Regions from separate parts of the Sphingomonas sp. SDUR79 genome, predicted to be linked through region 2. Evidence: predicted binding sites of a transcription regulator. Region 2 holds the regulator's gene; each other region holds the start of a gene.

Region 1 (8,002 bases), 1.6 Mb from region 2:
GGAGATCGCCATGCTGAACTTCAGCGAGGTGGGATATTCGAAGGTCAGCCTATCGAGCATTTCGAACGGAATCTGGATGGAAGTGCCAAGAAAGCACTCGGAATAGATCCGCCCTTTGCGCATTATTGGTTTGCCGAGCAGCACCGGCGACGTAGCCAACAGTTGCTAGCGCTTCGGAATGAGTTTGCACTGGATATCCAAGTGACCCACGGGGAGGCCAATGCGGAACTTTGCAAGCTATTTTCACGCCGGCCATGGTCAGGAGGGCCGAACGCTCAGAGACAGCGTGCTGTCGTTTTTCTCGATCCATACGGAATGAGCGTAGATTGGGACACGTTACGAATGCTCGCAGAGACGAAGCGTGTTGATGTTTGGTATCTTTTTCCCCGCAAGGCCGTCGTGCAGCAGTTGGCACATGACATAAGGGGTGTGGATGAGAGCAAACGAGCCAAGCTAGCGCAGATTTTTGGTGGAGATCAGTGGGAGGAGCAATTTTACAAAGCTAGGCCAGCGCAAACATCGCTCTTCGATCCCGTGCCCGATCAAACGAAAGGGCGGGCAGCTTCAGCTTCTGAAATCGCTGCCTTTGCGAAGCAGAGGCTTGGAAGCTTGTTCTGCTACGTGTCTGATCCGCTCCCGCTGATCGTGAAGGGTAGCGACTTCTTTGAGCTGTACTGCTTATCCAACAATCCGCGCGCTATCGATCTCATTAAGCGGGGCGTCAATCACGTCATGCGGAAATATACGCCGGCATCTCATCGTAGGTCCGGCCACCCAACAGGCGGCCTGTAGCCTTCTTGTTGGTGCCGCCCCATTGCTTGAAGAAAAAGGCGGTGTCGAACCGGCGGCACAGGCGCTCAATCGCCCAAACCCAATCTTCATTCATTGGGCGAGCCGCCGGCCCCGACTCACCGCCGACGATCGCCCACGCAATCCCATCAAGGTTAGGCGAGCCAATCGGGCCGATCAGCGGCTCAAATGAAATGAACCGAATTGCTGCGGGCGTACGTTGAAGGTGTTCGATCCGACCAACCACGTCGCCACTCTCTACGCTCGTTCCCAGCCAAGCATTTGGAAGCACGTCGAAGCCGGGCTTGGACAGGACTTCACGCATTCGGTCCGGACGCTTCGTGAGCAACTGGTAGTCATGACGGGGCGTCGACCGCATCACGTCCCACACCTTACGAATGAACTCTTCGGGCACCTCATCGTGAAACAGGTCCGACATCGAGTTGACGAAAACCTTGCGAGGCGACCGCCACTTGAGAGGGACTTCAAGCGATGTCTCGTCACAACGGACTTTTCCGGTCCACTTTGCTCGCCCGCCGGACTTTCGAGTTAGGCCTGAATACTTCTGAACTCCCATCGCTTCCAGCCGCGCCGCCATACGCATCGCGTAGCAGTTCGTGCAGCCTGCGGACGCGAGCGAACACCCGGCGACGGGGTTCCACGTAGCATCTGTCCATTCGATAGGAGAGTTCTCAGACATGGTTAGAAAATATAAATGAATCATAGCGTTAGGCAAGGGTCGCTAAGTGATTCCAATGGTTCGAAATTCCAAAATACTTAGCTGGGAGGAATGACTGGTGTACGCACAGGTATCCCCTGCCTCGGGCCCCCTCCACCAGCCTGCGGCTGGTCCCCCTCCCCGTTCCGGGGAGGATCTCTGTTCCCAAAATGTTCTTTCCTACAAGCCCCGTCGCGTATAACTGGTTCCCCCTCAACGTGACGGACGGGGTGGGGGATGATCAAGCGACCTTATATGCGCTGGACGCAGGATACCGAGACGGCGTTTCTGCTGGCGCTGCGACAGACCGGGACGGCGCGGGCGGCGGCGGATGCGATTGGGCGGTGCGCCCAGTCGGCCTATACGCGGCGGCGGCGGCAGCCGGAGTTTCGCGAACGCTGGGACGCGATGGTGGCGGAGTGGCAGGCGCAGTGGATCGAGCAGCGCGGCACGAAGGTCGCGGAGACTGCGCCGCGCGAACGCTGGGACGGGTGGTCGGACGTGCGGCGGCGGGCGTTTCTGCGCGCGCTGGCCGAGACGGGCGGGATTGCCGAAGCTGCGGAACGGGTGGGGATGTCGCGCAGTGCGGTGACGCGGCTGAAGACGCGCTCACCCGAATTTGCAGCGGCGTGCGAGGCGGCGCTGGCGCGGGCGCTGCCGTGCCTGGAGCAGGTGGCGTGGGAGCGCGCCGTCGAGGGCTGGGACGAGCCGATCGTCCATGGCGGCAAGGTGACGGGGACGCGGCGGCGCTATTCGGAGACACTGCTGCGCACGCTGCTGGTCCGCGAACAGGCGGCGCGGCAGGCGGAGCGGGTGGTGGCGGCGAAGGCGCGGACCGTGCCTGAGTTTGCGACGCGGGACGAGACCGACACGGCATTGCTGAAGGCGCTGGACCGGATCGCTCAGGCGCGGCGGCGTGAGGCGGTGGTGCGGGCCGATGCGTGGCAGGAGTATGAGCGCGCGGTGATCGCGGGGGAGCGGCCGGGGCTGGTGCCGTGAGCGCGGCTGACAGCGCCCGGCACCTTAATTGCCGTCGGCGTCCACCATGAACTGCACCGGTTTGCCCCGTGTGGTCGGTTCCCATCCCGCCGCCAGCGCGGCGCGGATGCAGCGCGTGATTGTCGCGTCGTCGAGCTGGAGACGACCGGGCGGCAAGCCCTTCATCAGCCGCTTGGGCGGGGGGAATTCCACCAGCGCCTCGCGTCTGGAATCGCGCTGTTGCAGGGAGAGGGTCATGCCCCGCCACCCTTCGTCATCGGACAGATGCGGTTCGCGTTGCAGGTGCCAATCGTAGAGGATGCCATCGACCTGGACAGCGCCGCCCTTGCTTTGAGATTTCGACATAGGCGCGGCCCTTAGCATGACCGATCCGGTCGGGCCTAGTCGAACGTCGGCCCGTGGTGCGGGTTGGAGTGCGGATCGCTGCTGTTGCTGCTGCCGGTTGCCGCCGAGGGCGAAAGCTGATTTGAGGCTTGGCCAGAGGGGCATCGACGCCGTTTGCGCGGCGCGACGCGCGGGCAAGGGTAGAGCGGCAGGGATTTGGATCTTCAATGAATTATCGCCATTCCTTCCACGCCGGCAACAGCGCCGATGTGGTGAAACACAGCCTGTTGATCGCTCTGGTCCGCGCGTTGCAGCTGAAAGAGGGCGCACTGACGCTGATCGACACCCATGCAGGGTGCGGGCTCTATGACTTGGGCGGTGAGGAGGCGCAGCGCACCGGGGAGGCGGCGCAGGGGGTGGTGCGGGTGTTTGCCGACGCGAACCCGTTGCTGGACGATTATCGCGCGGCGGTGCGGGCGGTGAATGTCGGGGCGGAGCCGCAGCTCTATCCCGGATCGCCGCGGGTGCTAGCGCAACTGCTGCGCCCGCAGGACGTGCTGATCCTCAACGAAAAACATCCCGAGGACGCGTATGCGCTGCGCGGGGCGATGCGGGGCACGCCGGCTGCAGTGCATGAGCGCGATGCGTACGAGCTGTGGCTGGCGATGCTGCCGACGCGCACGCCGCGCGGGGTGGTGGTGGTCGATCCACCGTACGAGCAGACCGACGAGCGCGCCCGGATCACGGCCACGCTCGCCGCAGCGCACCGCAAATGGGCGCATGGCGTGACGGTGATCTGGTATCCGCTGAAAGACCGCGCGACGCATCAGCAGTGGAAGACCAGGCTGCGGAACCTGCGCATCCCGAAATTCCTGGTCGTCGAGCATTGGTTATATGATGCCGATCAGCCCGGCATCTATAATGGCGCGGGCCTGTTTATCGTCAATCCGCCCTATGCCTTTACGCAAGCGCTGCCGCCGGTGTTGGAAGCGCTCCGCGCCACGCTTGCGCCGGACGGGCATCGCGGCGTGATCTCGGCCGGCTGGCTGGACGGTTGAGGATTCGTGCCGGTCCTCCCCTGGCGGGGAGGATCGATTCCACGCGGTCGGATCAGAACGTGTCCCACGGATCGCCGCCCGCGACGGCCAGCCGGGGGGCCGGGGCCGGGGCTGGCGCGGCCGGACGCGGCGTCTTGCGGGCCGGCTGGCGTGCCGGGGCTGTGGCGGTCGCGCGGGGCGTGTTGGTGCCGCCGACGTTGAACTGGCCGGCCTGTCCGGCGAGCATTTCCACTTCGCGCGACAGGTTCCGGGCGGCGGCGGAGGTTTCCTCGACCATCGCGGCATTCTGTTGCGTCGACTGGTCCATCGAGGAGATGGCGACGCTGATCTGGCGGATCGCGGTCGCCTGTGCCTCGTTCGCGCTGGCCATGTCGGCGAGGAGGACATGGACTTCGCCGACATCGCCCGAGATGTTGGCGAAGGCGGAGTCGACGTTGCGGACCATGTCGACGGCGGTGCCGATATCGGCCTGGGTCGTGGTCAATTGTTCGCGGGCGCGGCCGGCCTCTTCCTCGGCGCGCATGGCGAGGGCGGAGACGAGGTCGGCGACGACGGCAAAGCCGCGACCGGCTTCGCCCGCGCGGCCGGCTTCGACCGCGGCGTTCATGGCGAGGACGCGGGTCTGGAAGGCGATCTTGTCGAGGCCCTCGATCACCGTGTCGATGCCCTTGGCGCTGTCGCTGACGCGGGTCATTGCCTGGACCGCTTCTTCGGTGGTGGTGCGGCCGGTGGCGACGCTCTGAATCGCGCCATCGGCGCGGGTGACGGTGCGCTCGGCGGCTTCGGCATTGGACTGCAGGCGCTCGCGCATCTGCGACACGGCGGCGGAGGTCTGTTCGAGGCTGGCGGCATTGGCTTCGGTGCGGCGGGCGAGATCCTCGGACGCGTGGGCGATTTCGGTCGAGCCGGTGGTAATGCTGCGCGTGCTGTCCATGACCGAGCCGATCAGGTTGCGCAGCGACGCCAGCGCGGCGTTGAAATTGTTCTTGAGTTCGGCATAGGCCGGCGGGAATTCGGTGCGGATATCGGCGGTGAAATCGCCCTGGGTCAGCGATTGCAGGCTGGAGCGCAGCGTGGTCACGACCTCGGCCTGCTCGGCGGCGCTTTCGATCTGGGCTCTGGCAGTGTCGCGGAAGGTGAACATCGCGCGGGTCATGCGGCCGACGCAATCCTGATAGTCGGTATAGGCGATCGGACTGTCGAGATCGCCGGCTGCCAGCGCCTCCATGCGCACGACGGTGTTGACATAGGGATCGCAGATCGCCTTGCGGAACTGCAGGCTGAGCGCACCGGCGACGATGGCGCAGACGGCGTTGATCGCGGCGGCGACCCAATCGCCTTTGGCTAGTTCGATCAGGCCGGTGAACAGGATCAGGCCGACCAGTGTTCCGAACGCCACCAGTGTCTTTTGGCGGATTGGCGCAATCGCCTCGAACCAGTGCATCATCGTTGGGCCTTTCGCGTCATTCTGCATATGAATCGAATGATCTATAGCCGGGGAGTGCTGCCGCTGGTCTCCGGGGTGGAACCTTGTTGGTGTCGCATACATCCGGACCTCTCGGTTGCGTGCCAAATTATCTTTTATTATCAATATCTTGGGTGAGTTTTGGTAGGAGTTCGGTGGTGTTGGCCCGCAGGTCCGAATTTACCATTTGTTGAAGCCTTTGACCTCTTCTGGAGGGTCTGGCCGGCATGGCGGAGGGCGTCGCGCCCATTTCCCATTTCCCGCGCGCGTCGCATCGCCTAACGCTCACGGCATGACTTTTACCGCGAAAATCCTGCTGCTGGGCTCCGGGGAACTGGGGCGTGAGTTTGTTATCTCTGCCAAGCGTCTGGGGGCGCAGGTGATTGCGTGCGACGCCTATCCCGATGCGCCGGCGATGCAGGTGGCGGACGGGTGCGAGGTATTCTCGATGCTCGACGGCGATGCGCTGCGCGCGGCGATCGAGCGGCATGCGCCCGACCTGGTGGTGCCCGAGATCGAGGCGATCCGGACGGAGGTGCTGGCGGAGGTCGAGGCGGCGGGGGTGAGCGTGGTGCCGTCGGCCCGCGCGACGATGATGACGATGAACCGCGACGCGATTCGCGAGGTGGCGGCGGTCGAATTGGGGCTGCGCACGTCGCGCTATCGCTATGCCGAGAGTTTGGAGGAGGTGCTGGCGGGGGCGGCGCATACGGGGCTGCCGTGCGTGATCAAGCCGGTGATGTCCTCGTCGGGCAAGGGGCAGACGACGGTGCGCGAGGCGGAGGGCCTTGAGGCGGCGTGGGACTATGCGGTCGCCAATATGCGCGGCGACCGGCGGCGGGTGATCGTCGAGGAGTTTGTCGATTTCGATTACGAGATCACGCTGCTGACGGTGCGGACGCGTGAGGGCGTCGTGTTCTGTCCGCCGATCGGGCACCGGCAGGAGCGGGGCGACTATCAGGAAAGCTGGCAACCGGCGGCGATGACGCCGGGCGCGATCGCGGCGGCGCAGGAGATGGCGCGCAAGGTGGTCGACGATCTGGGCGGATACGGGCTGTTCGGGGTCGAGTTCTTTGTGAAGGGCGAAGAGGTGATCTTCAGCGAGCTGTCGCCGCGGCCGCATGACACGGGGCTGGTGACGCTGATTTCGCAGAATTTGACCGAGTTCGACCTGCATGCGCGCGCGGTGATGGGGCTGCCGGTGCCGGAGGTGGTGCTGCGCGGGGCGGCGGCTTCGGCGGTGATCCTGGCGGATCGGGACAGCGAAGGGCCGGGGTACGCGGGACTGGCGGAGGCTTTGGCGACGCCGGGCGGCGAGGTGGATGTGCAAATTTTCGGGAAGCCGACGACCCGGCCCTATCGGCGGATGGGGGTGGCGCTGGCGCTGGCGGGGGATGTGGATAGCGCGCGGCGCGTGGCGGTAGAGGCAGCGGGAAAAGTGCGGATCGTCTATCGCTAGAGGTCGCGCGGGTTAAACGGGCGGGTGGCGAGGGTTTGGTGGAGGAAGGCGAGGATTGCGGCGCGGTCGCTGCGCGCGTGGCTGTTGCCGACCCACAGAATGAAGCCGCCGACTGCCAGCATGAAGACGGGCACGACCACGAACATCAGGGCGTGAAGTCCGACCCCCTCGGCGAACGAGGCGGCGAGCATGGTGAGGCCGATCACCAGAAACAGCGACACGAAGCCGAACCAGCAGCCGAAGAACACGAATACGCTGCGCGGCCCACCGATCCGGCCGCGGATCCGGGTGCCACCGGCATGGGGCTGCATGGTCGCGACGAGGCGGGTCTTCATGTCGTTGCGGAAATTGGGGCGGTGGACCCAGAGGGTCATGTCATGCTCGGTCCCCGTGCCGAGCACGCATTGCGGGGAGTCGGGTGTCTTGTCCTCCATCGCCGCCTTCAGCCGGGTCGCGGCGTTGACCGGGGCGTGAGGCGAGATGAGGTCGATCCGCGCCATTGCCGAACTCAGGGCGCGACGATGGTGAAGCCGGGGAGCGGGGCGGGTTCCGCATGCTTGTGGTACATGTCGATATAGACCGACAGGGGCGCGGCACCGGCGCACTGGACCGTGTAGAGGTCGAGGATGTTGTGATAGGGGCCGATCCCGGTGCTGCCCTGACGTTCGAATGCGGGGGCATTGCCGTCGGCGCAACGCAGGCGGGCGAGATAGCCGCGCTCGCCCTCCGGCCCCTTGGCGCGGACCGGATTGTTTTCGCTGCCCAGGGGGTGCGCCTGTGCGGCGGTGATCGCGGTGCGCAGCTTCTTGCCCTTGAGGCCGTCGAAATATTGGGCCAGCGCGGGCTGCGCACCGATCAGGGCGATTGTGGCGGCGGTCAGCGCGATGTTCGTGAGCTTCATCCGATGTCCCCGACGCGGTTCGGGCGTGAGACTATCGTGCGGCGGCGCGATCTCAAGCGGTTGATGGCGCGTCGACGATCCAGTCCCAATGGCAGCGGCTGTTCGGGGTCAGTTTGAGCGCGGCGTTCATCGTCTCGACCGCGCCGGGGGCAAGGACTGTGACGAAAGCGCCCTGATCGACCCAGAGAGCGGCAAAGCGCCGATCGGGCGGCATGTGCCCGGAAATCGCGGGATGGAGGCCGGTCGGGAAATATTTGAAGTGATGTTCTTCGGTGAAGGTCAGCGGCGC
Region 2 (8,002 bases):
GAGCGGGACGCTGACGCGCTGAAACTGGACGGCAACGGTCCGCCTGCGCGCGGCGCGCATGTGCGACCGGTCGGGCTCGATTTTTCCCGCGACGCGATCGTGATCGATGCGGGCGCGCAGCTGACCCCGGCGCGGATCGCGCTCGCCGCGATTGCGGGTCATGCCACCCTTCCCGTCCGCCGCCGCATCCGTATCGCCATTGCCGCCACCGGGGACGAACTTCGCGCGCCCGGTGCGCTGCTCGGGCAGGGCGAGCTTCCTGAAAGCAACGGCGCGATGCTGGCCGCGATGCTGGCGACGCTGCCGGTCGACCTGATCGACCTCGGCATCCTGCCCGACCGGATCGACGCGCTGACGACCGCATTCGCCGCAGTCAACGCCGATCTGCTCGTCACCAGCGGCGGCGCGTCGGTGGGCGACCACGACCTCGTCCGTCCGGCGCTGGAGGCGGCGGGGGCCGAAATCGATTTCTGGAGGGTCGCGATGCGCCCCGGCAAGCCGGTGATGGCCGGACGGATGCGCGATACCGTCGTGATCGGCCTGCCCGGCAACCCGGTGTCGGCGCATGTCACGGCCTGGCTCTTCGTCCTGCCGATGGTCGCGTATCTTTCCGGCGCGGCCGACCCCCTGCCCCGCCGCCGCACCGCAATCCTTGGCACCACGCTGCCCGCCAATGGCCCGCGCGCCGACCATATCCGCGCGGTCCATTGCGACGGGCGCGTCATCCCCGCCGACCGTCAGGACAGCTCGATGCTGCGCATTTTGGCCGCTGCGGATTGCCTGATCGTGCGTGCTCCACATGTTCCGGCGGCCGCACTGGGCGACTCGGTGGAAATCCTCGACATTGGCTGATTCGGACCCGCTTGACGGGGCGTGGAACAAGGCGTAAACGTTCCATGTCTGTTCTTGATAGGGGACGTCCAATGCTTACGAAGAAGCAGCATGAGCTGATCTGCTTCATCGCCGACCGTCTGGCCGATACCGGGGTTTCGCCCTCGTTTGAGGAGATGAAGGACGCGCTCGACCTCAAGTCCAAGTCGGGCGTCCACCGCCTGATCTCGGCGCTGGAGGAACGCGGCTTCCTGCGTCGCCTGCCCAATCGCGCGCGTGCGCTCGAAGTGGTCAAGATGCCCGAGCGCGGCGAGACCAAGAAGCCCGCGGCCAAGTCCAGCGTCGTCGCGATGCCGCGCCCCGCGCCGCAGCCGGCGAATGACGTGATCGAAATCCCGCTGCACGGGCGCATCGCTGCGGGCGTACCGATCGAGGCGATGGAGGGATCGACGATGCTCCCCGTCCCCGCCGCGTTGCTCGGTTCAGGCGACCATTATGCGCTTGAGGTGGCCGGGGATTCGATGGTCGAGGCCGGGATCTTCGACGGCGACTATGCGCTGATCCGCCGCCAGGAAACCGCACGCGACGGCGAGATCGTGGTCGCGCTGATCGACGAGATGGAAGCGACGCTGAAATATTTCCGGAACGAGGGCAGCATGGTCCGCCTCGACCCGGCGAACCGCAGCTACGACCCCCAGCGCTACCGCCCCGATCAGGTGCGGGTGCAGGGTAAGCTGGCCGGACTGCTGCGGCGGTACTGAGGCCTGGAATAGCCCCTCCCCTTCAGGGGAGGGGTTGGGGTGGGGCGGTGAGGCTAGGGCGAACACGCCAAGTCATACCCCGTCCGGAACTGAGGGAGAGCCAGCATGACCCTGACCGGCGGATGCCATTGCGGCGCGGTGCGCTACGAAATCGACGGCGAGCCGCTGCACGGCGGTCAGGCGCTGTGCCACTGCAGCGATTGCCGCCGCTGCGCCGGTGCGCCGATGGTTGGCTGGGCGATGTACCCCGAGGACGCGGTGACGGTGACGCAGGGGTCCCCCCGCGAATACGCCTCATCCGACACCGGCCGCCGCTGGTTTTGCGAAACCTGCGGCACCGGCCTGCTTTACCGCAACGCGACCAATCTGCCGGGCCTTGTCGATGTCCAGGCATCGACCCTCGACAACCCCGACGCCGTCCCCGCTGCCGCACACATCCAGACCGCCGACCGCATCGGCTGGATGAAGGATGCACATGCCTTGCCGCAGTTCGAGCGATTTCCGGGCGGGGCGTAGCAGCCTCGCAGGCCCTGTCGTCTGATCGCGGGCGCCCCCCTTCGGCGTCACCCCGGCCTTGTGCCGGGGTCCACCGGGAGGCAGGCGCAAAGCATGAGGCTTGAGCGCCGGATGTGCGGCCAAGTGGACCCCGGCACAAGGCCGGGGTGACGAACGTGTAAGGACGGAGCGCTGCGGGTCCTCACTCCCGCGCCGGCATCACCGTCTCCGCCTCCAGCCACGGATGTCGCGCCCCCGCGCGCCGCACCGTCACCACCGTCGGGCGCTCCCCGAACGTGATCGCTACCCCGCCCGTCTCCTCCAGCTTCGCCCGGTCCAGTTTCAGCCATTTCGGCACGCACCCGCGCGGCAGCCAGCGGTCCGCGACGATGATGTCGGCTGAGGCACAGAAGGCCACCATCTCGTGCCAAGGCACGCGATAGCCGCTGCGCGTCGCCGCGATCCGCCATTCGCGCCCGCCGCGCTCGACTGTCACCATGCACAGGTCCGCACTGCACCGCGCATCGCGCTGTTCAGCCAGCGCAGGCAATTCCGCGTCCACCCCGCCATTCTCAGCCAGCGTGTCGCGCACATAGTCCCCGGCCCGATCGCGCAGCAGCGCCAGTTCACCGCCGGGCATCCGCAGCGCCAGATGCCGACCGTCCCCGGTCACCAGCAGGTCCGGCATCGGCGTCGCCAACGCCCAGACCCCGCCTAAGACAACCGGCACCAGCCCCGCGAGCCGCATCCGCGTCCGCCACAGTGCGATCCACACGCCCCCCACCACCATCAGCGCATAGGCCTCGCCCGGCATCGCGGGCAGCATCGCCAGCGCGCCAGGCGCATTCGCGGCGGTATGCGCGATCCACAGCAACAGATGCAGCCCCTGCTCCGCCACCCACCAAAAGGGCGCGCCCAATCCCACAGCGTCGAACACCAGCCCCGCCGCCTCGAACGGCATCACGATGAAGGTCGTCAGCGGGATCGCCACGATATTGGCCAGCGAGCCGTACAGGCCCGACTTGTGGAAATGGTACAGCGCAATCGGCGTCAACGCGATCTCGACCACCAGGCCGGTCAGCAACAGCGACGCAACCCCGCGCACCAGCCGCCGTCCCCACCCCTCCTCGCGCCGCTCGAACCAGCCGCGCACGCGCTGGTTTTCATACAGCGCGACGATCGCGGTGACCGCGGCAAAGCTCATCTGAAAGCTTGGGCCCATCAGCGCCTCGGGCCACAGCAACAGCACCACCAGCGCACCGAACGCGACGAGCCGCAGCGTGATCGCCTGTCGCCCCAGCATCATCGCCGCCAGCACCATCAGCGCCGCGATGCACGACCGCACCGTCGGCACCTCCGCCCCGGTGAGCAACGTATAGCCTACCGCCGTCACGCCCGCGACGCCCGCCGCGATCACCGGCAGCGGCCAGCGCAGCGCCAGCCACGGGCTGAGCGCCAGCAACCGCAGCACCAGCAACATCGTCGCCCCAACCACTGCCGTCACATGCAGCCCGCTGACCGACAACAGATGCGCCAGCCCCGATCGCCGCAGCGCCTCCGCATCCTCCTCGGAAATCGCCCCGCGATCACCGGTCACCAGCGCCGCCGCAATCCCGCCCGCGCTCCCCTCGACCCGCGACTGCACATGCGCAGTCAGCCGCGCGCGCAGCCCGCTATCGGGTCGGCCCGGCGCGATTACCTCGACCGGCGCAAACCCCCGCCCGGTCGCGCCCAGCCCGTCAAACCACGCCACCCGCTCGAAATCATAGGCCCCCGGCACCGCCGGCGGCGCGGGCGGCATCAGCCGCGCGCGCACCCGCACCCGCGCACCCGGGGTCAGCCCATCGGGCATGTCCTTCACCGCCAGATTGACCCGCACCTGCCGGGGCAGCGCGCTCCCCGCATCGGTCGCGATGCGCAGCCGCACCAGCTCCCGCGCCGGCATCGGCTCGATCCGCACAACGCTGCCCACGACCTGCACCACCGCCGGGCGCGCCAGCACCGGCGCGGCGACCCGCTCCGCCCGCCACCACACCAGCGCACAACCCAGCGCGACGAGCAGCCCAGCCCACACCAGCACCCGCGCCGCACGCCCGCTGCGCCCCACCGCCAGCCCCGCGGCCGCGAGCGCAAGGCCACCCAGGATCACCGCGCCCCAGCGCGCCGCATCGGGCAACGCGAACCACGCCGCGATGCCCGCGCCGATCATCACCGGCACCCACAGGAACAACTGCCCGCGCTCGACCTCCAGCCAGCGCTCGACCCGCGCGGCGACGCCGCCCGGCCATGCCGGGGTCGGGAACCGCATCGGCCCCCATGCGCGCGCGGCGTCGGTCCCCATCGGGAGTGCAGCTTGGTCCAGCCATAGTCCCTACGCAACCCACTCCAATACCCTACGTATCACTGCGGTTTGAAGCGCATCGCACCGCGTGCTAGGGGCGCAGCCGGCCATCCCGGCCACCCTTTGCAAGCTGGAGATCGCGCGGTTGAGCGCAGTAGTTGAGCCTTCGGGCGCCACCATCGTTACGCGCTTCGCGCCCTCGCCGACCGGCTTCCTGCACATCGGCGGCGCACGCACCGCCTTGTTCAACTGGCTGTTCGCCCGCCATCATGGTGGCAAGTTCCTGTTGCGGATCGAGGATACCGACCGCGCGCGCTCGACCGAGCCCGCCATCGCCGCGATCCTCGACGGGATGTGCTGGCTCGGCCTCGATTGGGATGGCGAGGAAGTCTATCAGTTCGCCCGCGCCGATCGGCACGCCGAAGTCGCGCACGCGATGCTGGAGAGCGGCCACGCCTATCGCTGCTGGATGACGCAGGAGGAAATCGCGGCGCAGCGCGAAGCGGCGCAGGCGGCGAAGCAACCCTATCGCATCCGCAGCCCGTGGCGCGACCGCAGCGATGGCCCGCTCGATCAGCCTTATGTCGTCCGTATCCGCGCCGAGCGGGAGGGCGCGACGACGATCCGCGACCTCGTCCAGGGCGAAGTGACGGTGCAGAATGCCGAGCTGGACGACATGGTCCTGCTGCGTTCGGACGGCACGCCGACCTATATGCTCGCGGTGGTGGTCGACGATCACGACATGGGCGTGACCCACGTGATCCGCGGCGACGATCACCTCAACAACGCCTTCCGCCAGCTGACGATCATCCGTGCGATGAACTGGGCCGAGCCGACCTATGCCCATATCCCGCTGATCCACGGCGCGGACGGCGCGAAGCTGTCGAAGCGGCACGGCGCGCTCGGCGTCAACGATTACCGCGACGAACTCGGCGTACTGCCCGAGGCACTGTTCAACCATCTCCTCCGCCTCGGCTGGGGGCATGGCGATGCCGAGATCATCGACCGGACGCAGGCGATCGAGTGGTTCACGCTCGACGGCGTCGGCAAGTCGCCGTCGCGTTTCGACCTCAAAAAGCTCGACAGCCTCAACGGCCACTACATCCGCGCCGCCGACGATGCCCGCCTCGCCGAACTGGCCGCCAAGTTCCTGCCGTTCGAGCCGACCGCCGAACAGCGCGATCTTCTGCAGCGCAGCATGCACGCGCTGAAGCCGCGCGCCGCCAGCCTGATCGAAATCGCCAATGGCGCGGCCTTCCTGTTCGCCACCCGCCCGCTTCAAATCGACGCGGATGCGGTGCCGCTGCTTGAAGGCCCCGCACGCGAACTTATTTCGCAACTGCACAGCGCGCTTGACGCGGTGGCGGACTGGAATACGGAAGCACTCGAAGCTGCGGTACGTGAGGTCGCGGAGTCGGCGGGGGTCAAACTGGGCGCGGTGGCACAGCCATTGCGCGCGGCGCTCACCGGCAAGCGCACCTCACCGGGGATTTACGACGTGCTCTTCTTGCTGGGGCGCGACGAAAGCCTCAGCCGCATTGCAGATCAGATGACGGCCTCCCCGGGCAATTGACACGGACGGCTGAAGGAAAGGAAGTGACGATGACCGACTCCACCCTCAATCTGGGCGACAAGGCATATCCCGTGCGACAGGGTAGCGTCGGCCCCGAGGTCGTCGACATCCGCAAATTCTATGCCCAGACGGGCATGTTCACCTATGACCCGGGCTTCACCTCGACCGCATCGTGCGAGAGCGGCCTCACCTATATCGATGGCGATCAGGGCATCCTGCTGCATCGCGGCTACCCCATCGACCAGCTCGCCGAACAGTCGAGCTTCATGGAGGTCGCCTATCTTCTGCTGAACGGCGAACTGCCGAACGGCGACGAGCTGGGCAAGTTCTCCAACACCATCACCCGCCACACGATGCTGCATGAGCAGCTCGCGACCTTCTATCGCGGTTTCCGTCGCGACGCGCACCCGATGGCGATCATGTGCGGCGTGGTCGGCGCGCTCTCTGCCTTCTACCACGACTCGACCGACATCAGCGATCCGCACCAGCGGATGGTGGCCAGCCACCGCCTGATCGCCAAGATGCCGACGATCGCGGCGATGGCGTACAAGTACAGCGTGGGTCAGCCCTTCCTGTACCCAGACAATTCGCTGTCCTACACCGGCAACTTCCTGCGCATGACGTTCGGCGTCCCGGCGGAAGAGTATGTCGTCGATCCGATCATCGAATCGGCGATGGACACGATCTTCATCCTCCACGCCGATCATGAACAGAATGCCTCGACCTCGACCGTGCGCCTTGCCGGTTCGTCGGGCGCAAATCCGTTCGCATGCATTGCGGCCGGCATCGCCTGCCTCTGGGGTCCGGCGCATGGCGGCGCCAACGAAGCCGCGCTCAACATGCTGCGTGAGATCGGCCGTCCCGAGCGCATCCCGGAATATATCGCCCGCGCGAAGAACAAGGACGATCCGTTCCGCCTGATGGGCTTCGGTCACCGCGTGTACAAGAATTTCGACCCGCGCGCGAAGGTGCTGTCCAAGGCCGCGACCGAAGTTCTCGACAAGCTCGGCATCAGCGATCCGGTGCTCGACACCGCGCGCGAGCTGGAGCGGATCGCGCTGAGCGACGATTATTTCATCGAGAAGAAGCTGTATCCGAACGTCGACTTCTACTCGGGCGTGATCCTGTCGGCGATCGGCTTCCCGACCACGATGTTCACCGTGCTCTTCGCGCTCGCCCGCACCGTCGGCTGGGTCGCGCAGTGGAACGAAATGATCAGCGATCCGGACCAGAAGATCGGCCGCCCGCGCCAGCTCTACACCGGCCCGACCCAGCGCGATTACGTGCCGGTCAGCCAGCGCTAAGGCTCAGGCAAACCCGCAGTCTCAGGCCCGTCGGAGCAATCCGGCGGGCCTTTTGCTATCCCTCGAACGCCGTCAGGATCGGACACCCCGCGCCCTCACCTGCGGCACAGCGGTGCGCCAGTCCCTCAAGCGCCGCGCGCGCGCGGGCCAGTTTGGCAATCTGTGCATCGATCACCGCAACCTGCGTTTCCGCCAGCGCCCGTGCTTTTTCCCGGTCCTCGCCCGCATCGAGTTCCAGCAGCTCGCCGATCTGCGTCAGCGTGAATCCCGCCTCCGCCGCCATGCGGATGAATCGCAGCCGGCGAACGTCCGTGCGGTCATAGCGCCGCATCCCACCGGCGCGCGGTGGCTCGGCCAGCAGCCCACGCCGCTGGTAATAGCGTATCGTCTCCACCCCCACCCCGCCCGCCTTGGCCAGCGCACCGATCGTCATGTCGTTCACACCTTGACTCCGTACCATGGTACGGACCCTATCTGGTGTGGGTACGTTCGATATCCAAGGAGTTCGTCATGCCCGCCACACCAACCGCCACGCTCTACCGCATGGTCATGCCCGGCCATATTTGCCCCTATGGCCTCAAGGCCAAGGCGCTGCTGGAGCGCAAGGGCTATACCGTCGAAGACCATTGGTTGAAGACCCGCGCGGAAACCGACGCGTTCAAGGCGGAGCACGACGTCCCGACCACGCCGCAGACGT
Region 3 (8,002 bases), 790 kb from region 2:
GACGCAGACTGTGAGGACCAAAGTGCGCAGGCCGACACGCTTGAGCGCCGCGATCTCGCCCATCTCGGCGATGCCGACGACAAGTGCCGAGAAGAGCAGCGGAATCACCAGCATGAACAACAGGCGCAGGAACACCTGCCCGATCGGGCCGGTGACATAGGTCGTCACCGTCTTGACCCACGCCGCGTCGGCGGAGGTGAAATGGACGAACAGGCCAAGCGCAAGGCCCAGCACGAACCCGCCCAGCATCTGCCATTGCAGCGTCGATTCGCGCCGCCGCTCCGTGATCGCCTCTGCGCCCGACATGCGTCCCCCTTAACTTGTTGCAGCGTCACGCATAGGCATAGGGGCCGCCCTTGGCGAGAGCCGTCTGATAGGCCGGGCGGGCATGGACCTTGTCGAGCCAGGCGATCGTCGCCGGGCGCGACGCGTCGAGCCCGCCACGTGAGCGTGCCGCTTCGAGTGGGAAACTCATCATCACGTCCGCCGCGGTCATCGCGTCACCCGCGAACCAGGGGCGGCTGGCCAGTTCCGCCTCAACAAAGTCGAGATGGACGTCGATCATCGGCTGGATCTTCTTCTGCGCCGCCTTGCCGAAGATCGGAACGCGCATCAGCACCAGCTTGACCAGCAGCGGCGGCATCAGCGAACCCTCCGCATAGTGCATGAAGTGGCGGTAGCGGAGTGCCGACTCGCGGTGCGCCGGCGCGCCGAGCCGCCCATCAGCCTTTTCGACCAGATATTCGATGATGGCGCCAGTCTCCGCCACGGTGCGCGGCGTGTCGCTGTCGGGGTCCGCATCGACGATCACCGGCGACTTGCCCAGCGGATGCACTGCCTGGAGTTCCGGCGGAGCAAGCATCGTCTTGGGGTTCCGCTCGTAGCGCTTGATCTCATAGGGAAGCCCAAGTTCTTCGAGCAGCCAGAGCACACGCTGCGAGCGCGAATTTTCCAGATGGTGAACGGTGATCATCGCTGCGCGCTCCCTTGTCGGTCCCGTGCGGGGTTGACGCGTTTGTGCGCGGATGCGGCGAAAATGGAAAGAGGCGCCCGGCACGGATTTGCGACGCCGGGCAGCCGATCCTCTGAGTCAGTCCACAGCGTTTCGAAACCGCCACGAACAGGAAAGGCCCGGCGCACGCCACGCCGGGCCTTCCAATGGGAGACTGGTCCCTTGACCGCCACCGACCTGTCGATCCGGCACGGCCCGCAACAGGCATTGCTGCCCGAAACTGGTTAACGACGGCTTTTCCGCCGCTATCGTAAAATCAGAGGTCGTCTTCCGCGTCGGGCCCGGTCATCATCTCTTCGGCGACCTTTTCCGTCCGGCTGCGGATGGCCGCTTCCAGCCGTGCGCAGACATCGGCATTTTCCTTGAGGAACGTCTTGGCGTTCTCACGCCCCTGGCCGATGCGGATGCTGTCATAGCTGAACCAGGCGCCCGCCTTCTCAACCAGCCCGGCCTTCACGCCGATATCGAGGATCTCGCCGATCTTCGAGATTCCCTGCCCGTACATGATGTCGAACTCGACCTGCTTGAACGGCGGCGCGACCTTGTTCTTCACCACCTTCACCCGGGTGGTGTTGCCGATGATATCGTCACGATCCTTGATCTGGCCGGTGCGGCGGATGTCGAGCCGGACCGAGGCGTAGAATTTGAGCGCATTGCCGCCGGTGGTGGTCTCCGGATTACCGTACATCACCCCGATCTTCATGCGCAGCTGGTTGATGAAGATCACCATGCAGCGCGAGCGGCTGATCGAGCCGGTCAGCTTGCGCAGCGACTGCGACATCAGGCGTGCCTGAAGGCCGACATGGCTGTCGCCCATCTCGCCCTCGATTTCAGCGCGCGGGACCAGCGCCGCCACCGAATCCACCACCAGCACATCGATCGCGTTGGAGCGAACCAGCGTATCGACGATTTCGAGCGCCTGCTCACCCGTATCGGGCTGCGACACGATCAGCTCGTCGATATTAACGCCCAGCTTCTTGGCATAGACCGGGTCGAGCGCGTGCTCGGCATCGACAAAGGCCGCGGTTCCGCCGCCCTTTTGCGCCTCGGCAATCACGTGCAGCGCCAGCGTCGTCTTGCCCGAGCTTTCCGGACCATAGACTTCGATCACGCGACCGCGCGGGAGGCCGCCCACGCCCAGTGCGATGTCCAGCCCGAGCGAGCCGGTCGAGATCGCCTCGACCTGCATCGTCTCCTTGGAGCCGAGCTTCATCGCGCTGCCCTTGCCGAACGCGCGATCGATCTGTGCCAGCGCCGCATCGAGCGCCTTCTGCTTATCCGGAGAAATGCCCATCTTGCCTTCGATCACCTTGAGGGAAGCTGCCATGAGAGATCTCCGTCGCTAAATGCTTTGCGGCCCAGGTTCAACCATTGCCTGCCGACGGATGTACAACATCTGTTCCGAAGGAACAAGTGCGGAACGATCTTTTTTTGTTCTCATCTGCCGACGCCCCGCGCCAGGTGCCGGGACCCCGTCACCGCGGACCGAAACTCCCGCCACCAGACCGGAACGTCAGAGCTCGGCCAGCGCCTGCTCGACCGCGTCCATCGTGAACGGCTTGGCCAGAACCGGCCGATCGCGATGCGCATCGACCACCGTGTCGCCACTGCCACCGGTGGCAAGCACGAACGGCACGCCCCGCGCCGCCAGCGCATCGGCGATCGGCCAGCTCAGCTCGCCCCCCGACAGGTTGACATCGAGGATCGCAGCATCGATTCCTCCAGCGGAAACGATCTCCAGCGCCGATGCCACGCTGTCGGCAGTGCCGGCATGGTCCTTGCCCAGCATGTCGAGGAAATCCTCGATCATCATGGCAATCAGGGGTTCGTCCTCGACCACGAGGATGCGTTGGGGTGCGCTCATCGCGTCAGCATGTGCCTGACAATCGTTGCGTGGTCGAGCGCTATTTTGCGGTCATTACGGACCGGGCGAGCTCTGCAAGTTGCTGGACTGAAAAGGGTTTTGGGAGAAACGCGACATTGTCGAGATCTATCGACTTGCGCAGCTGTTCCTCGGCATAGCCCGACATGAAGATGATCTTGAGATCGGGATATTTCTTGCGCGCATGGCGGACCATGGTCGGGCCGTCCATTGTCGGCATCACCACGTCGCTGATCAGCAGGTCCGGCTTCTCGCTTTTCTCCAGCAATTCCAGCGCCGCCTCGCCATTTTCGGCGGTCAGCACGGTATAGCCCTGCCGCGCCAGTGCCCGTTCGGCGACCGCGCGCACCATCGCCTCGTCCTCGACCAGCAGGATCGTCCCGCTGCCCCACAGATCGCCCTGCACCGCCTTGGCGGTCGGAAGCTGCGCGGTCGGCTCGGGTGCATTGTGAACGGGCAAATAGATGGTGAACACCGCACCCTTGCCCGGCTCGCTCTCGGCAAAGATGAACCCGCCCGACTGCTTGATGATACCATAAACAGTCGACAGGCCCAGGCCCGTCCCCTTCCCTACCTCCTTGGTGGTGAAGAACGGCTCCCAGATATGCGCCAGCACGTCCGCCGGAATGCCCGATCCGGTGTCGGACACGCGCAGCGCGGTATAGTCCCCGACCGGCAGGACATCCTCGTCCATCGCGCGGACTTCATGTGCCGCGACGCTCAGCGTCTCGATCGTCAGCGTACCGCCGCCATTGGGGTTCTTCGCCAGCATCGCGTCGCGCGCATTGACCGCCAGGTTGACGACGACCTGCTCCAGCTGGCCAGGATCGGCGCGCACGGGGCCAAGATTGCGGCCGTGATTGACCACCAGCTCGACCGTCTCGCCCAGCAGCCGCTTGAGCAGGTTCGACACCTCGGAAATGATGTCGGGCAACTGCAACAGCTGTGGCCGCAGCGTCTGCTGCCGCGAAAAGGCGAGCAGCTGGCGGGTCAGCGCGGCCGCGCGGTTCGAATTGAGCAGGATTTGCTGGATATCGTCATAGTCGCTGTCGCCGGGCGCGTGGCGCATCAGCATCAGGTCGCAATGACCGATGATCGCGGTCAGGATGTTGTTGAAGTCGTGCGCGACGCCGCCGGCGAGCTGGCCTACGGCCTGCATCTTGGTCGCCTGCGCCACCTGTCGCTTGAGCTGCCCTTCCTCACCCGCGTCGCGCAGGCTCAGCAGCACCGCCGCGTCGCCCAGGCCACGCGCCGAGGCGATCGACAGCGACACTGCTTCGTCCGGAGCCTGAGCAAAGCGGACGGTGAGGTCCATCGGATGCACAGCCCCCGCCGCAAAGCGCCGCACGGCATCGGCCAGCGTGCTCTTGTCCTCACGCACGACCAGGTCGCCGGGATAGAGCGGCGGCGCGTCGCCATTCACATGCGCCGCGCGAACAAAGGCTTCGTTCATGAAGACGAAGCGCCCATCCGCCCCGACCAGCGCGATGCCGGTGGGCAACAGCGCGATCAGCGACCGGACATGCGCGGTCGATTCCGCGCCCATTTCCTGCGCCGGGGCATATTCCTCGTCGAGCAGCGCAACCAGCATCGGCGTGGCATCGCCATCGAGGAAGGGGATTTCGAGCACCCGGATCGGCGCGCCCGACAGTCCCTCGCGCTCGAACCGCACCGTCCCGCGATTGTCGGTGATCAGGAAGCGGGTAATGTCCCGCCCCTCGATCATCGCCAGCTCGTCACCGGCTGCGCGCAGCCGGAGCACGCGATTGGCGGCGCGCACCCGGCCATCGGCGCCGATCAGCGCCATCATGATCCCGGCCTGCCCCAGCCGGTCGCCCGATTTGCCAGCGACCAGCGCCTGTGCCTGTTTGGTCAGGTCCACCGCATCGGCCCCGGCAAAGCGCCACACCAACAGCGAATCGCCGACCCGGCTCACATGCGCGGTCAGCTTGGTCCCGGCGGCATCGAACGATCCGCTCGACGCCTGCCCGTCGCGCCATGCCGCGCGTCCGGCACTGCCCAGCTGGGATGCCGCCCAATCGCCGATCACCACTGCAGGCGGCGCGGGATAGCCCGGAAACAGCGTGCCGAACCGCTCATTGGCGCACACCAGCCGCCCGGCGCGGTCGGTTACCGCGATGGCGTCGTTGCTCATCGATGCCAGCATATTGGCCAGCGACCAGTCGCTCTCGGCGGTTGTCGATGCCGCTTCCGCCGCGACTGCTGGCCGCCGCAGCAAGGTCGCGGCCAGCGCGATCAGCACGGCTGTCGCGAAGAACCCGGCCGCCACCGGCAGCGAGTCGATCGCCCACAGCACCGCCCCGCCCGCAACCGATCCCGCCACGATGGCGACGATCAGCGGGCCGGTGATCCCGGAGGTTTCGTCAGTCGGGGCGGAAAGGCTGGGCATGGCCCCCTTTCCCGCCCCGCTGCCATAGCGTCAAGCGCTCACCAGACGCGAACGCGCTTTGCCGGGTCCAGATACAGCTTCTCGCCCGGCTTTGCGCCGAACGCGCCGTACCAGGGGTCGAGGTTGCGCACGACCCAGGCGCGCTGGATCGACGGGCTGTGCGGATCGGTCAGCAACCGCTGACGCAGGTTCGCTTCACGATAGTTGCGCCGCCACACCTGCGCCCAGCCGAGATAGAAGCGCTGGTCGCCGGTAAAGCCGTCGATCACCGGCGCTTCCTTGCCGCCAAGCGCATGCTTATACGCGTCGTAAGCGATGGTGAGGCCCGCCAGGTCGCCGATATTCTCGCCCAGCGTGAACTCGCCCTTCACATGCTCGCCCGGCAGCGGCTCATAGGCATCGTACTGCGCGATCAGCGCCTTGCCCGCCGCCTCGAACGCCTTGACGTCTTCCGGCGTCCACCAGTCGGCCAGCTCGCCCTTTTCGTTATACTTGGCGCCCTGATCGTCGAAATGGTGGCTGATCTCATGCCCGATGACGGCACCGATGCCGCCATAGTTGATCGCCGGATCGGCCTTGGGATCGAAGAAGGGCGGCTGCAGGATCGCGGCGGGGAAGACGACTTCCATCATCCCGAAATTGGCATAGGCGTTGACCGTCTGGGGCAGCATGCCCCATTCCCATTTCCGCACCGGGCCGCCCAGCTTGTCGAGCATATAGGCATAATCGAAGCGGTTGGAGCGGACGGCATTGCCGAACAGGTCATCGGCCTTGACCTCGAGCCCCGCATAGCTGCGCCACTGGTCGGGGTAACCGACCTTGACGGTGAAGTTCTTGAGCTTCGCCTTGGCGCGTTCCTTGGTCTGCGGCTGCATCCAGTCGAGCGCGTCGATCCGGCGGCCCATCGCGTCGAGGACGTTGGCGACGAGCTTGTTCATCTCCGCCTTGTACTCGGCCGGGAAATAGCGCGCGGCATATTCCTTGCCCAGTTCCTCGCCCAGCGCTCCTTCGGCGAACCCCACGCCGCGCTTCCAGCGTGCCTCGCGCTGCGGCGTGCCCTGAAGCGTCGTGCCGTAGAAAGCGAAGTTGGTGTCGGCGACTGCATCGGGCAGATAGTCCGCCATCGCGCCCAGGCTGCGCACCAACATCTGGTCCTTCACCACCGCCAGCGGCGCATCGTCGATGATCTTGGCGATGCCCGACACCGCGCTCGGCTGGTTGACCAGCACTTCGGTGATCTTGGGGCTCAGCGCCTTCAGCATCGCCGGCATGTCGAGCGTGCCGGACGACAGCTTGGCGGTCTCCGCCAGCGTAAACTTGTTATAGGTCTTCGCCGCGTCGCCCGAATCCTCGCGGGTCCACTGCACCTTGGCGATGCTGGTCTCGAGCGCGAGGATCGCCTTGGCCCGCGCGTCGGCATCCGCCTCGCCCGCCAGCGTCAGCATCTTGGCGAGATAGCCGAGATAGGCAGTGCGGATCGCCGCCATCTTCGGGTTGTCGAGCAGATACATGTCGCGATCGGGCAGACCGGTGCCGCCCTGATAGATGGTGAAAATATACTGCGTCGGGATCTTGTCGTCCTGGCCGACATAGCCACCGAACGGACCCGGCACGCCCATCTTCGCACCCTCGACCACCAGGGCGGCATAGCCCGCCTTGCTGTCGAGCGCCTTGATCTTGCCCAGCCAGGGCTGGATCGGCGCCAGGCCACGCGCCTCGACGGTCGCCGTGTCGAGATAGCTGGAATAGGCGCGCCCGACCATGCTGGCGGGATTGTCCTTCACCTCATCGAGGATGCCCCGCACCCGCTCCTTCGACAGGTCGTCCAGTGCGGTGAACATGCCATAGTTCGACTTGTCGGCCGGGATCGGCGTGTTCTTCGCCCAGGTCCCGTTCGAGAAGGCGTAGAAGTCCTCGCCTGCGGCCACGCTGCGGTCCATCCCGGCAACGTCGAAACCAAAGCTGCCAAGCTGCGGCTTGGCGGCAGGAGCGGGAGCGGCCGACGGCGCTTCGGCGCTGGTGGACGGCGTGCAGCCGCTTGCCAGCGCGGTTCCGGCAAGAAGGACGGGGATCAGGAGAAGACGCATCGGGCACCCTTCGGGACATTTGAAAACGCCCGTGTCTTACGCCGATGATACGCCCGATCAAGTCTCCGAAGAAACTTTATTGCGGAGCAGGACGCGCTTGCGCCATTTGCGCGCGACCCAGCCGCGCCAGATCAGAATGGAAAGACCATAGCCTGCGGCGGCGCACACCACCGAAATGACGAGCAGCCCGATCAGCAAGGCTGGTGCCGCTTGCGACAACAGCCAGCTCGTCCATTCGGCGACCCCTGCATGATGCTCGATCAGTGCCATGAAGCCGGACACATCGGCGCTGCGTCCCAGCATCAGGTTGCCGGTATAGACCGATCCGTACAGGATGAACGGCGTCGTCGCGGGGTTGCTGAGGAACGTCATCGCCGCCGCGATCGGCACATTGGCGCGGAACGGCAGCGCCAGCATCGCCGCACCCGCGATCTGCAGGCCAGGGATCAGCAGGAAAATACCGACCAACAGTCCCAGCGCCACGCCGCGCGGCACCGAACGACGGGTAAAGCGCCACAATTCCGGGGCAAGCACGCGATGCGCAACCGGACGCAGCCAGCGGATCTGCTCGATCGATTCGCGGGTGGGCATGTTGCGCTGCCACCAGGCGC
Region 4 (8,002 bases), on a different contig from region 2:
TACGCCGATCAGCCCGAGCTTGTGCAGGAACTGGCGGAAGAGAAGTTGGACGCCATCGCCGATGAATATCGCGCGATCGGTTGGCATGAGGTCCGCGCCTCGCTGGACCGGCCCTATGACCTTTATATGAAGGGCGGCATGTATCCCGCCACCCGCGAGCCGACCGAGGCGGAGGGCCAACGGCTTGCCGAGATCGAGCTTGAGATCGAGGCCATCGCGGAGAAGGAAGGCGAGGACAGTGACCGGATCGAACCGCTTGTCGATGAGCGGGACACGATCACCGAGGGACTCCGGGCCTTCAATGCGGAGCAGGTTGCAGTCGGGGGCGTGGCGTTGTGGGTTTCGCATGACGGTTCGCTCGGCAAGAGCATCTATCGTGCGAAGGCAGAGCCCAAGCCGAAGGCGGGCAGCTGCGAGCCGCAACCGCTCTACAGCAACAGCCTGTTCGCGGACCTGTCACGCATCAAGACGCAGATCGTGCAGGAAGCGGTCGCAGCCGACCCGGCGCTGGCGCTGGACATTGTGCTGGACAGCCTTGCGGGCCAGTTGCTTCACGGCGCGCATAGCTACCAGATGGCGCTTGAGGTTCAGGCCAAGACGGTCGCGACCGATGTTCCCGACGAGCTTATGGCGACCAGTGATGTTCGCCCCGTCGAGGACGTGATGGCGACCCGGTTTGCGTCGATCCCCGCCGAGGGGCGTTTCGAGGCGATCCGCGCCATGAGCAGCGACGACAAGATGGCGCTGCTGGCGGGGCTTGTCGCGATGACGGTGGACGGCACGGTGTTCTCTGGCGGTTCCCCGGGTAGGCGGCATCACCACTTCGAGCAGATCGCGCGCGCGAGCGGGGTGGACATTGCCGCCCGTTGGAGCGCCCCCATCGCCCTGTTCGACAAGATGCGCCGCGCCGCGATGATCGACCTGTTGCGCGAGGAATGCGGTGCCCCGAGCGCCGAAAATTGCGCCACCATCAAGAAGAAGGGCGACTTGGCGGTGAACGTGTCGGAGCGGCTTCCGGCCAGTTGGCTTCCCGCCCCCATGAAGATCGGTGCGTTCGATCAGCCGGAGGGCGAAGCGGAGGACTTCGACGGCGACATGGACGGCATCGAGGACGAGGACATGGCCGACGACGAGATGGCGTGACGACTATCGGGGGCCGGTGAAGATCGGCCCCCATCTTCCCCGTTTGGCCCAGCAGAGGCCCCGTCGCCGGCGCGACAGCCATGCCCTGCATGGCCGTCGCGCCCGCTGCCCTTTCAGGCCCGCGGGCGCCGCCCGCCCACAAGGGACGGGCGGCGCCGTGGCGACTTCACGACATCATGACGAGCTGCGCGACTTTGCATCAGCACGCACGATGATCGGCTCGCGCTCCGCTTGAGTGGCGGATTCAGCCTGCTGAGACCGCTACAAGTGTGCCACGTGGCACACCTCCTATCGGCATGAACGGGGTGTCCAGCAACGCCAACAGATCGCCCAGGGCGCGGCGTCGATAGGCGTTTAGCCAACGCCGGCGACGATGTTCGGCAGCATCATGGATCATGTGGCATCGCTGGCAGAGCGCGGCGAGATTGCGCGGCGCGTTGTCGGTCGGATCGTGGTTCAGGTGGGCGCACGCGATATAGACCCGCGTAACACGAACAATCGCGATGACCCCAGAGTCGGGCGCGCGCACCCGGCGTCCCCGGCCATCACGCCATTGCCGATGATCGGCGTCCCACCAGCGACCATCGCCCAAGTGGAAGACGCGCTTCCCATGCGGACGTCGGCAATGCTCACATCGTCCATTCGCGCGGCCGAACCGGATCAGCCTCGACAGCTCGGGCCAGTCGATCGGATAGAGCCAGCGATGTTCGGCCATGATCGGCATGACGATTCTATGAGTCAGCAGAGTCGAGAACGAAAGCAGAAAATCACCTAATTGACGTGCGGAGATCCGCACCGCGCATCGTGCCGCCGAGCGCGCTGCTTGCGCTCGGCGCGAAGGGGAACGCCAAGGGCGCCGCCCTTTCGTTCCCGAACGACAATCGACCGCCCGTGTAATCCGCCAAGCCCGGCACCCGGCGACGATCGCCGGCCGCGCTAGGGCGGTTCGCCCGCGCCAGCGGTAGATTCTCGCTCCCCCTCCCCATCCCGTCCTCGCCGGACAGGCAGGGCCGTGAGGCCGAGCGGCCTTGCGGCCCATGCCAAGAAGGAGGATCACCAATGCACAGCCCGGAACAACTCGCCGCCATTCGTCGTCTGAACGACGCGGCCCGCAGCAATCCCGGCACCAGTTCGATCGCCAATACCACGATCGGCTTTCAGGCACTTCCCGACGCGGATCGGTTCGCAGCGCTTGCCTCGATCGTTGGTTTCACGAAATTCGACGGCAACAATGACCCTTATGGGGAGCATGATTTCGGCGCCGTCTATCGCCTTGCGTCGGGACGATGGACGCAGGACCGCCCGAGGAGGGACAGGGATATTGCCGAGACCGTTTTCTGGAAGGTGGATTGCTATGACACCACCCTGACCTATGGCAGCGAAGCGCCATGGGATGAGCGGCAGACCAAGCGCGTGCTGACGATCATGTTAGCAAGCGAATACTGATAGCTTTTCGCAATGCGCTGCGTCCGAACGGGCGCGGCGCATGGTGAATCGATCGACGGATGGGACGAGTGATTTGTTGAGGAATCGCGACGGAAGGCGTAGTGTTAAGAAATTGGAAGGATGACGCGATGGCCCAGATCGATCTTGCAAAGCTGCGCGAGCGCGTCCGTAAGATGGACTTCGAGCGCGGCACCCCCGAGCAGGTCGCGTTGTGGCGTGAGGATGTAGCAGAGGCGCGGGCCAATCTTGCTATCGAAGACATGACGCCGACCATCGACGAAGATGCGATGTTCGCGATGATGCTCGACGAGGGCGTGCCCCCCGCACTTATGCCCTCCATCATCCTCAGCCTCTATCAGCCCGGAACACGCCAGATCGCAGCCTGAAATTGGCTGACGATCCCTACACATATCCCGGCACCGAGACTCTACGGAACCGCCTCGGGATCACCGACGATAAGACGCTCACCGAGGCAGAGCGACGGCTGACACAGGCGCGCGGCGCAGAGGCCGCGCGCCTGTCTTTTCCTGCGACGGATGAAGGCTACCGCGCGCTTCACAAACATCTGTTTCAAGACCTCTACGATTGGGCGGGCGAGGACCGCACCGTCAATATCGCCAAGGGGGGATCGAGCTTCGCCGCCGTCCCCTATGTCGCGCGCGAACTCGACAAACGGTTCGCGGACGTAAGCAAACAGAACAACTTCAAAGGCCTTGCTCGAGACGAGTTTTTCGACCGGCTTGGCGATCATATCAACGAGATCAATGCCATTCATCCTTTCCGCGAAGGCAATGGCCGCACCATGCGCCACCACGCGGCGCAGCTCGCCCGCGAGGCAGGCCATCCAATCCGCATTGCCGGGATCGACAAGGATCAGTGGATGGAGGCGTCCCGCCACGGTTTCCTGACAGGCGATCATCGCGGCATGGCCGCAGTCCTCTCTGCAGCAGCGATCAAGCGCGACCTCTCGCCCGAAGCGCGCATCGGTCCCGCCGGGATCGCGATGCTCCCCAAACGCGCCCCGCCTGAGGGGCAACGCTACCGGGTGACATTGACCAAAGTGCGCGAGGAAATGGAACGATATCTTCCCGCCGCCCGCCAGCAGGCGGCTGACCGGCTGCGCGGGCTTGTGAAGGAAGGCGCACCTTCGGCCGCTATCGCCAATGCGCGCACCGAACTGGCCTATGTCCGGCACGCTAAGGGGCCGGTCTATCAATCGCACCTTCTGACCTATCTCGGGGTCCGTCAGATCGATGCTGTCGTGACGCCCCAGCAGACGCCATTGGAGCGGGTCAGAGAGATCGGCGCGGCGCTCGGCGTCCAGATCAACAACCAGCAGCCCGCGCGGCTTCAGCGTGCCGTGCGCGCTCTGGAGAGGCCGATCCTGCCTCCCGGCTATTCACCGGGCCAGGAGCGGCTCGCCGCGACGTTCCTGAAGAATACCCCAGAGATGAACCACGCCGATACTCGGCTCGCGCCAGCACAGGCGATTGTCGACGCTGCCATGCAAACCGCGCGTGATCGTGGCGAGAGCGCACGCATGGTCGGAACGATTGGAGAGTCGACCCGGCAACTCGTAGCCGATCGGATCAAATTGGGGGACAAGCTCGATGCCGAAATCGGCAGCGCGACACCGGCGCAATCGCCGGCGTCGCGCGATAAAGACCGAAGCCGCTGACTGCGTAGGGCCGATTGAGGTTAGCTAGTGTAGCGGCCCCCTTCGGCTTCGCTCAATGTGCGCGTCAAATTCCGCCAACTGCGCCGGATCAATTTCCTCATGGGGTTGCAGCGGCCTGGCGCTGGCGGCCGCGTCGATCGCGGCTTGAAGATGGCAAGCGGCACACGTAGCACCTTCGCCATCACGGTCATAAATCGCCAATGCCCGTTTCATCAGCGACAGAGCTGTTTCGCTTTTCACGACGGACTTCCATTCTACTTTTCAATGCAGGTCCGCTCCACGACCAGAACCGAGCGCGTTGGTTGGTTCGAGGCGGTTGCTTCGCTGCTTATCGCGCGACGGGTATTTCCCCGATCTTCGTAGTCCAGGCCGGACTTTTCTGCGACCGCTTAGTATCGAACGATCGCGCGCCGCACCCCTGCGCCGCCAAGATCACTGTATTTCGACCAAAGCGGGAGTTGATCCCGTCCATTGCCGCCAGCAATCCCGGCGCTCTAGGATCGGCCGTGGCGAACAAGTCCGCTTGCCCTTTCCCTTCCGGCGTCAGATCCTCCAGCAGCACGCCGCACTTGGTATAAGCGCCCCCGGGCTGAAACATTGCTTCCATCATCTTCCCCGCGATCCCGACGATCACGCGGGGGTCATTGGTCGGAGGAGAAAGCCGTGCCGATCGCGATGCCGAGGGCGGGTTCGGCTTAAAGCGTGAGCCATGCGCGAACGCGATAAGCCGATTTGCAGCCAGCCCTTGCACACGTATCTTTTCGGCCGCGCGAGCTGCGCGCCGCGCCATTGCCTCGCACAGCTCGGCAAGGTCGGAGACGGGCTCGCCAAACTGGCGCGTCACGGCGGTCGCCTTGAGCGGTTCGGGTGCCACCTTGAAATCGTCGCATTCGATCCCGCCCAGCTCGCGCACGAGGCGTTCCAGCACGACAGTCCCGACGTCGCGCGCGACCGCCGGGGGCAGCGCAGCCAGGTCTGCCGTCGTTTGCACGCCTAGAGGCCGCAGCCGGGCTGCCAGTGCCCCTCCAATTCCCCACACCTCGCCAACCGGCCAATGTTCAAACAGACGCCGGCGCAGCTCGACGTCGTGGAGATCCACGACGCCGCCCCACACCTTTTCTGTCGCCTTCGCCAAGGCGTTCGCGACCTTCGAGAGCGTGCGGGTCGGACCCAGCCCGATCCGTGTCGGCAGTCCGACGGATCGAGCAATATCCTCGCGGACCGCGTGCGCGGTCGGCACATCGCCAAGGCCGCTCGCGAGCGGCGGCAGGCGGAAGAAACTCTCGTCGATCGAGTAGATTTCTACCAGATCGGAATGGTCGGCGATGACTGCGTTGAAGCGCCGGTTGAGGTCTGCATACAGCTCATAGTTACTCGATCGGAGCTGGATGCCGTGGCGCTTGATCCGATCGCGTATCTTGAAGACCGGCTCGCCCATGCGGACGTGTAGCGCCTTGGCCTCTTCGGAGCGGGCCACCGCACAGCCATCATTGTTCGACAAAACGATGACCGGCACGCCCCGCAGGCTCGGATCGAACAGGCGTTCGGCCGAGACATAGAAATTGGCGACATCGACGATCGCCCAAGACACGGTCTAGCGCCGATAATCGCGCACGCCGGTCCGCACGACGCCCCATATCTCGACGTCTTCGGCCGAGGTGGGTTCGTAGCGTTGCTGACTGTTGCGCGCTTCGAGGAATGCGGCGCCCCGGCGCCGAACGAGCTGGCGGCAGACAAAGCCGCCATCGACGATCGCGATTACAATATGCCCTTCTGCAGGGCGCGTGTCGCGATCAACCACCACGACGTCGTTATCGTGGATGCCAGCTTCGATCATGCTGTTGCCGCTGATCCGGAACACAAAACTCGCCGCCCGATCGAGCCTCAACAGCTCGATCAGGTTTATGGCGTCATCCTCCCAATCTTGGGCCGGGCTTGGAAAGCCGGCGCCTGCTGCGCCGACGACGCGAAGAACAGTCCCCTTCGGCACGTCGGCGAGCGGGACCGGCTGCATCAGAGGCAGCATGTTGATTCCCTTCGCGCTCTTGTAACTCGCGATAGAACGAAATGGGAACACACTCGATTAACGGCTTGTCGTTTTGTCCTCTGATGACGCTATTTCGCGCCTTTCCTGCACCCTGCAGGGCAGAGTGCGATCAGGCGTTGCGACTGATACGCCGATAGCGAAGACCGTTTTACCGGCAGTCAGAAGACTTAGAGTGAGCCTGCGGCTGGCGAACCGCTCTTCTTGATCGGAAATCTCGCAGGCGCGACACAAATGCACCCGCCGAAATCCCGGCGGGTGCATGACGATTAATCTCATTCTGTGGCGGAAGGTTCGCCGGGCTTTTAGCCGTGCGGCCGCATGACGACCTTGATTACCCCTTCTTTCTTATCACGGAATTTTTCATACATCGCCGGCGCGTCTTCCAGCGATGCGGGATGAGTGACGACGAAGCTGGGATCTATGTCACCCGCTTCGATGCGGGCAAGAAGCGGTGCCGTGTACCGCTGCACATGCGTCTGCCCCGATTTGATCGTGAGCCCCTTATTCATCAAGGCCCCAATTGGGATCTTATCCGCCATGCCGACATAAACGCCAGGGATGGAAACCGTGCCTCCCATACGGCAGGACTTGATCGCTTCGCGAAGCACGTGGACTCGATCAGTGGCCAGGAAAGTTGCGGCCTTCACCTTATCTACGACGGCATCCACGGAGCCGTGCGCCGATGCCTCGCAGCCCACGGCATCGATGCAGCTATCCGGCCCACGTCCCTTGGTGCGATCCTGCAGCTCCTCGTAAACGTCATCGACTTCATCGAAGTTGATCGTCTCAGCGCCGCCCGCCTCCGCCATCGCAAGGCGCTCGGGCAAATTATCGATGGCGATCACACGCCCAGCGCCCAACATCAACGCCGAGCGGATGGCGAATTGACCGACAGGGCCACATCCCCAGATCGCGACGGTATCGCCTTCCTCGATGTTGGCGTTCTCGGCCGCCATGTAGCCGGTCGGGAAAATATCAGAGAGGAACAGCGCCTGTTCGTCGGTGATGTTGTCCGGGATTTTGATGGGTCCGACATCGGCCATCGGCACACGGAGATATTCCGCCTGGCCGCCACAGTAGCCGCCCATCATATGGCTGAAGCCAAATAGGCCGGCTGGCGAATGGCCCATCGCCTTGATCGCCATCTCCGCGTTGGGGTTCGTTCTCTCGCACGCGGAGAACAGACCTTTTCGACAGAAGAAGCAATCACCGCAACTGATCGTAAACGGCACGACCACCCGGTCGCCGATCTTCAGGTTCGTGACCTCCGATCCCAAGGCGACGACCTCACCCATATTTTCATGACCGAGGATATCGCCAGACTCCATGGTCGGCATGTAACCGTCGAGGAGGTGCAGATCCGAACCACAGATTGCGCAGGCGGTGATCTTTATGATGGCGTCGCGCGGATGCTGAATTTCTGGATCGGGAACCGTGTCGACACGAACATCCCCCTTACCGTGCCAGCATAGAGCGCGCATAATCCATCTCCTTAAAAATCTTCGAGCGTTACGTTCCTCGTAAACGCGAATGCGGCCCGATTTATCCTACGCCAAATCGAGGCATCGTATTCAGCGGTCGCGCTGGTGAATTTCACCGTCATGCAGCATGGCTTCCGCTACAAGTGGCGGCAAACTCGAAGATTCTATCTTGAGATAGGAAATCCCTATGATCCATTCGACAAGCGG

What was found. The regulator LexA, encoded in region 2, represses DNA repair genes until DNA is damaged. The targets are predictions, from matches to a motif close to GTTCCNCNCTTGTTCT.
Region 1: ACRYLO_RS09600 (DUF5131 family protein) is a predicted target of LexA. The motif match lies at 1,669-1,684, and genes of this name have one in related genera.
Region 3: recA (recombinase RecA) is a predicted target of LexA. The motif match lies at 2,419-2,434, and genes of this name have one in related genera.
Region 4: ACRYLO_RS19490 (LexA family protein) is a predicted target of LexA. The motif match lies at 6,327-6,342, and genes of this name have one in related genera.

Annotation. Positions count from the first base shown of each region.
Region 1 is NZ_JBPDIN010000001.1:1,943,260-1,951,261, reverse strand. It holds gene tcmP (three-Cys-motif partner protein TcmP) at 1-792, shown strand, start outside; gene ACRYLO_RS09600 (DUF5131 family protein) at 731-1,489, opposite strand; gene ACRYLO_RS09595 (helix-turn-helix domain-containing protein) at 1,745-2,506, shown strand; gene ACRYLO_RS09590 (hypothetical protein) at 2,531-2,851, opposite strand; gene ACRYLO_RS09585 (23S rRNA (adenine(2030)-N(6))-methyltransferase RlmJ) at 3,058-3,888, shown strand; gene ACRYLO_RS09580 (methyl-accepting chemotaxis protein) at 3,941-5,332, opposite strand; gene purT (formate-dependent phosphoribosylglycinamide formyltransferase) at 5,646-6,812, shown strand; gene ACRYLO_RS09570 (hypothetical protein) at 6,809-7,312, opposite strand; gene ACRYLO_RS09565 (hypothetical protein) at 7,321-7,713, opposite strand; gene ACRYLO_RS09560 (hypothetical protein) at 7,766-8,002, opposite strand, start outside.
Region 2 is NZ_JBPDIN010000001.1:358,504-366,505, reverse strand. It holds gene ACRYLO_RS01615 (molybdopterin molybdotransferase MoeA) at 1-852, shown strand, start outside; gene lexA (transcriptional repressor LexA) at 924-1,592, shown strand; gene ACRYLO_RS01605 (GFA family protein) at 1,698-2,108, shown strand; gene ACRYLO_RS01600 (ComEC/Rec2 family competence protein) at 2,290-4,428, opposite strand; gene gltX (glutamate--tRNA ligase) at 4,574-6,001, shown strand; gene ACRYLO_RS01590 (citrate synthase) at 6,031-7,305, shown strand; gene ACRYLO_RS01585 (MerR family transcriptional regulator) at 7,361-7,738, opposite strand; gene ACRYLO_RS01580 (MauE/DoxX family redox-associated membrane protein) at 7,816-8,002, shown strand, end outside.
Region 3 is NZ_JBPDIN010000001.1:1,146,195-1,154,196, reverse strand. It holds gene ACRYLO_RS05480 (dicarboxylate/amino acid:cation symporter) at 1-306, opposite strand, end outside; gene ACRYLO_RS05475 (glutathione S-transferase family protein) at 332-973, opposite strand; gene recA (recombinase RecA) at 1,269-2,339, opposite strand; gene ACRYLO_RS05465 (response regulator) at 2,526-2,876, opposite strand; gene ACRYLO_RS05460 (hybrid sensor histidine kinase/response regulator) at 2,917-5,304, opposite strand; gene ACRYLO_RS05455 (M13 family metallopeptidase) at 5,343-7,391, opposite strand; gene ACRYLO_RS05450 (DUF2062 domain-containing protein) at 7,449-8,002, opposite strand, start outside.
Region 4 is NZ_JBPDIN010000002.1:55,063-63,064, forward strand. It holds gene ACRYLO_RS19450 (ParB/RepB/Spo0J family partition protein) at 1-1,143, shown strand, start outside; gene ACRYLO_RS19455 (hypothetical protein) at 1,388-1,867, opposite strand; gene ACRYLO_RS19460 (DUF3768 domain-containing protein) at 2,203-2,589, shown strand; gene ACRYLO_RS19465 (hypothetical protein) at 2,718-2,975, shown strand; partial or broken gene ACRYLO_RS19470 (Fic/DOC family protein) at 2,978-3,352, shown strand; gene ACRYLO_RS19475 (hypothetical protein) at 3,515-4,267, shown strand; gene ACRYLO_RS19480 (hypothetical protein) at 4,292-4,507, opposite strand; gene ACRYLO_RS19485 (Y-family DNA polymerase) at 4,596-5,858, opposite strand; gene ACRYLO_RS19490 (LexA family protein) at 5,862-6,293, opposite strand; gene ACRYLO_RS19495 (zinc-dependent alcohol dehydrogenase) at 6,617-7,795, opposite strand.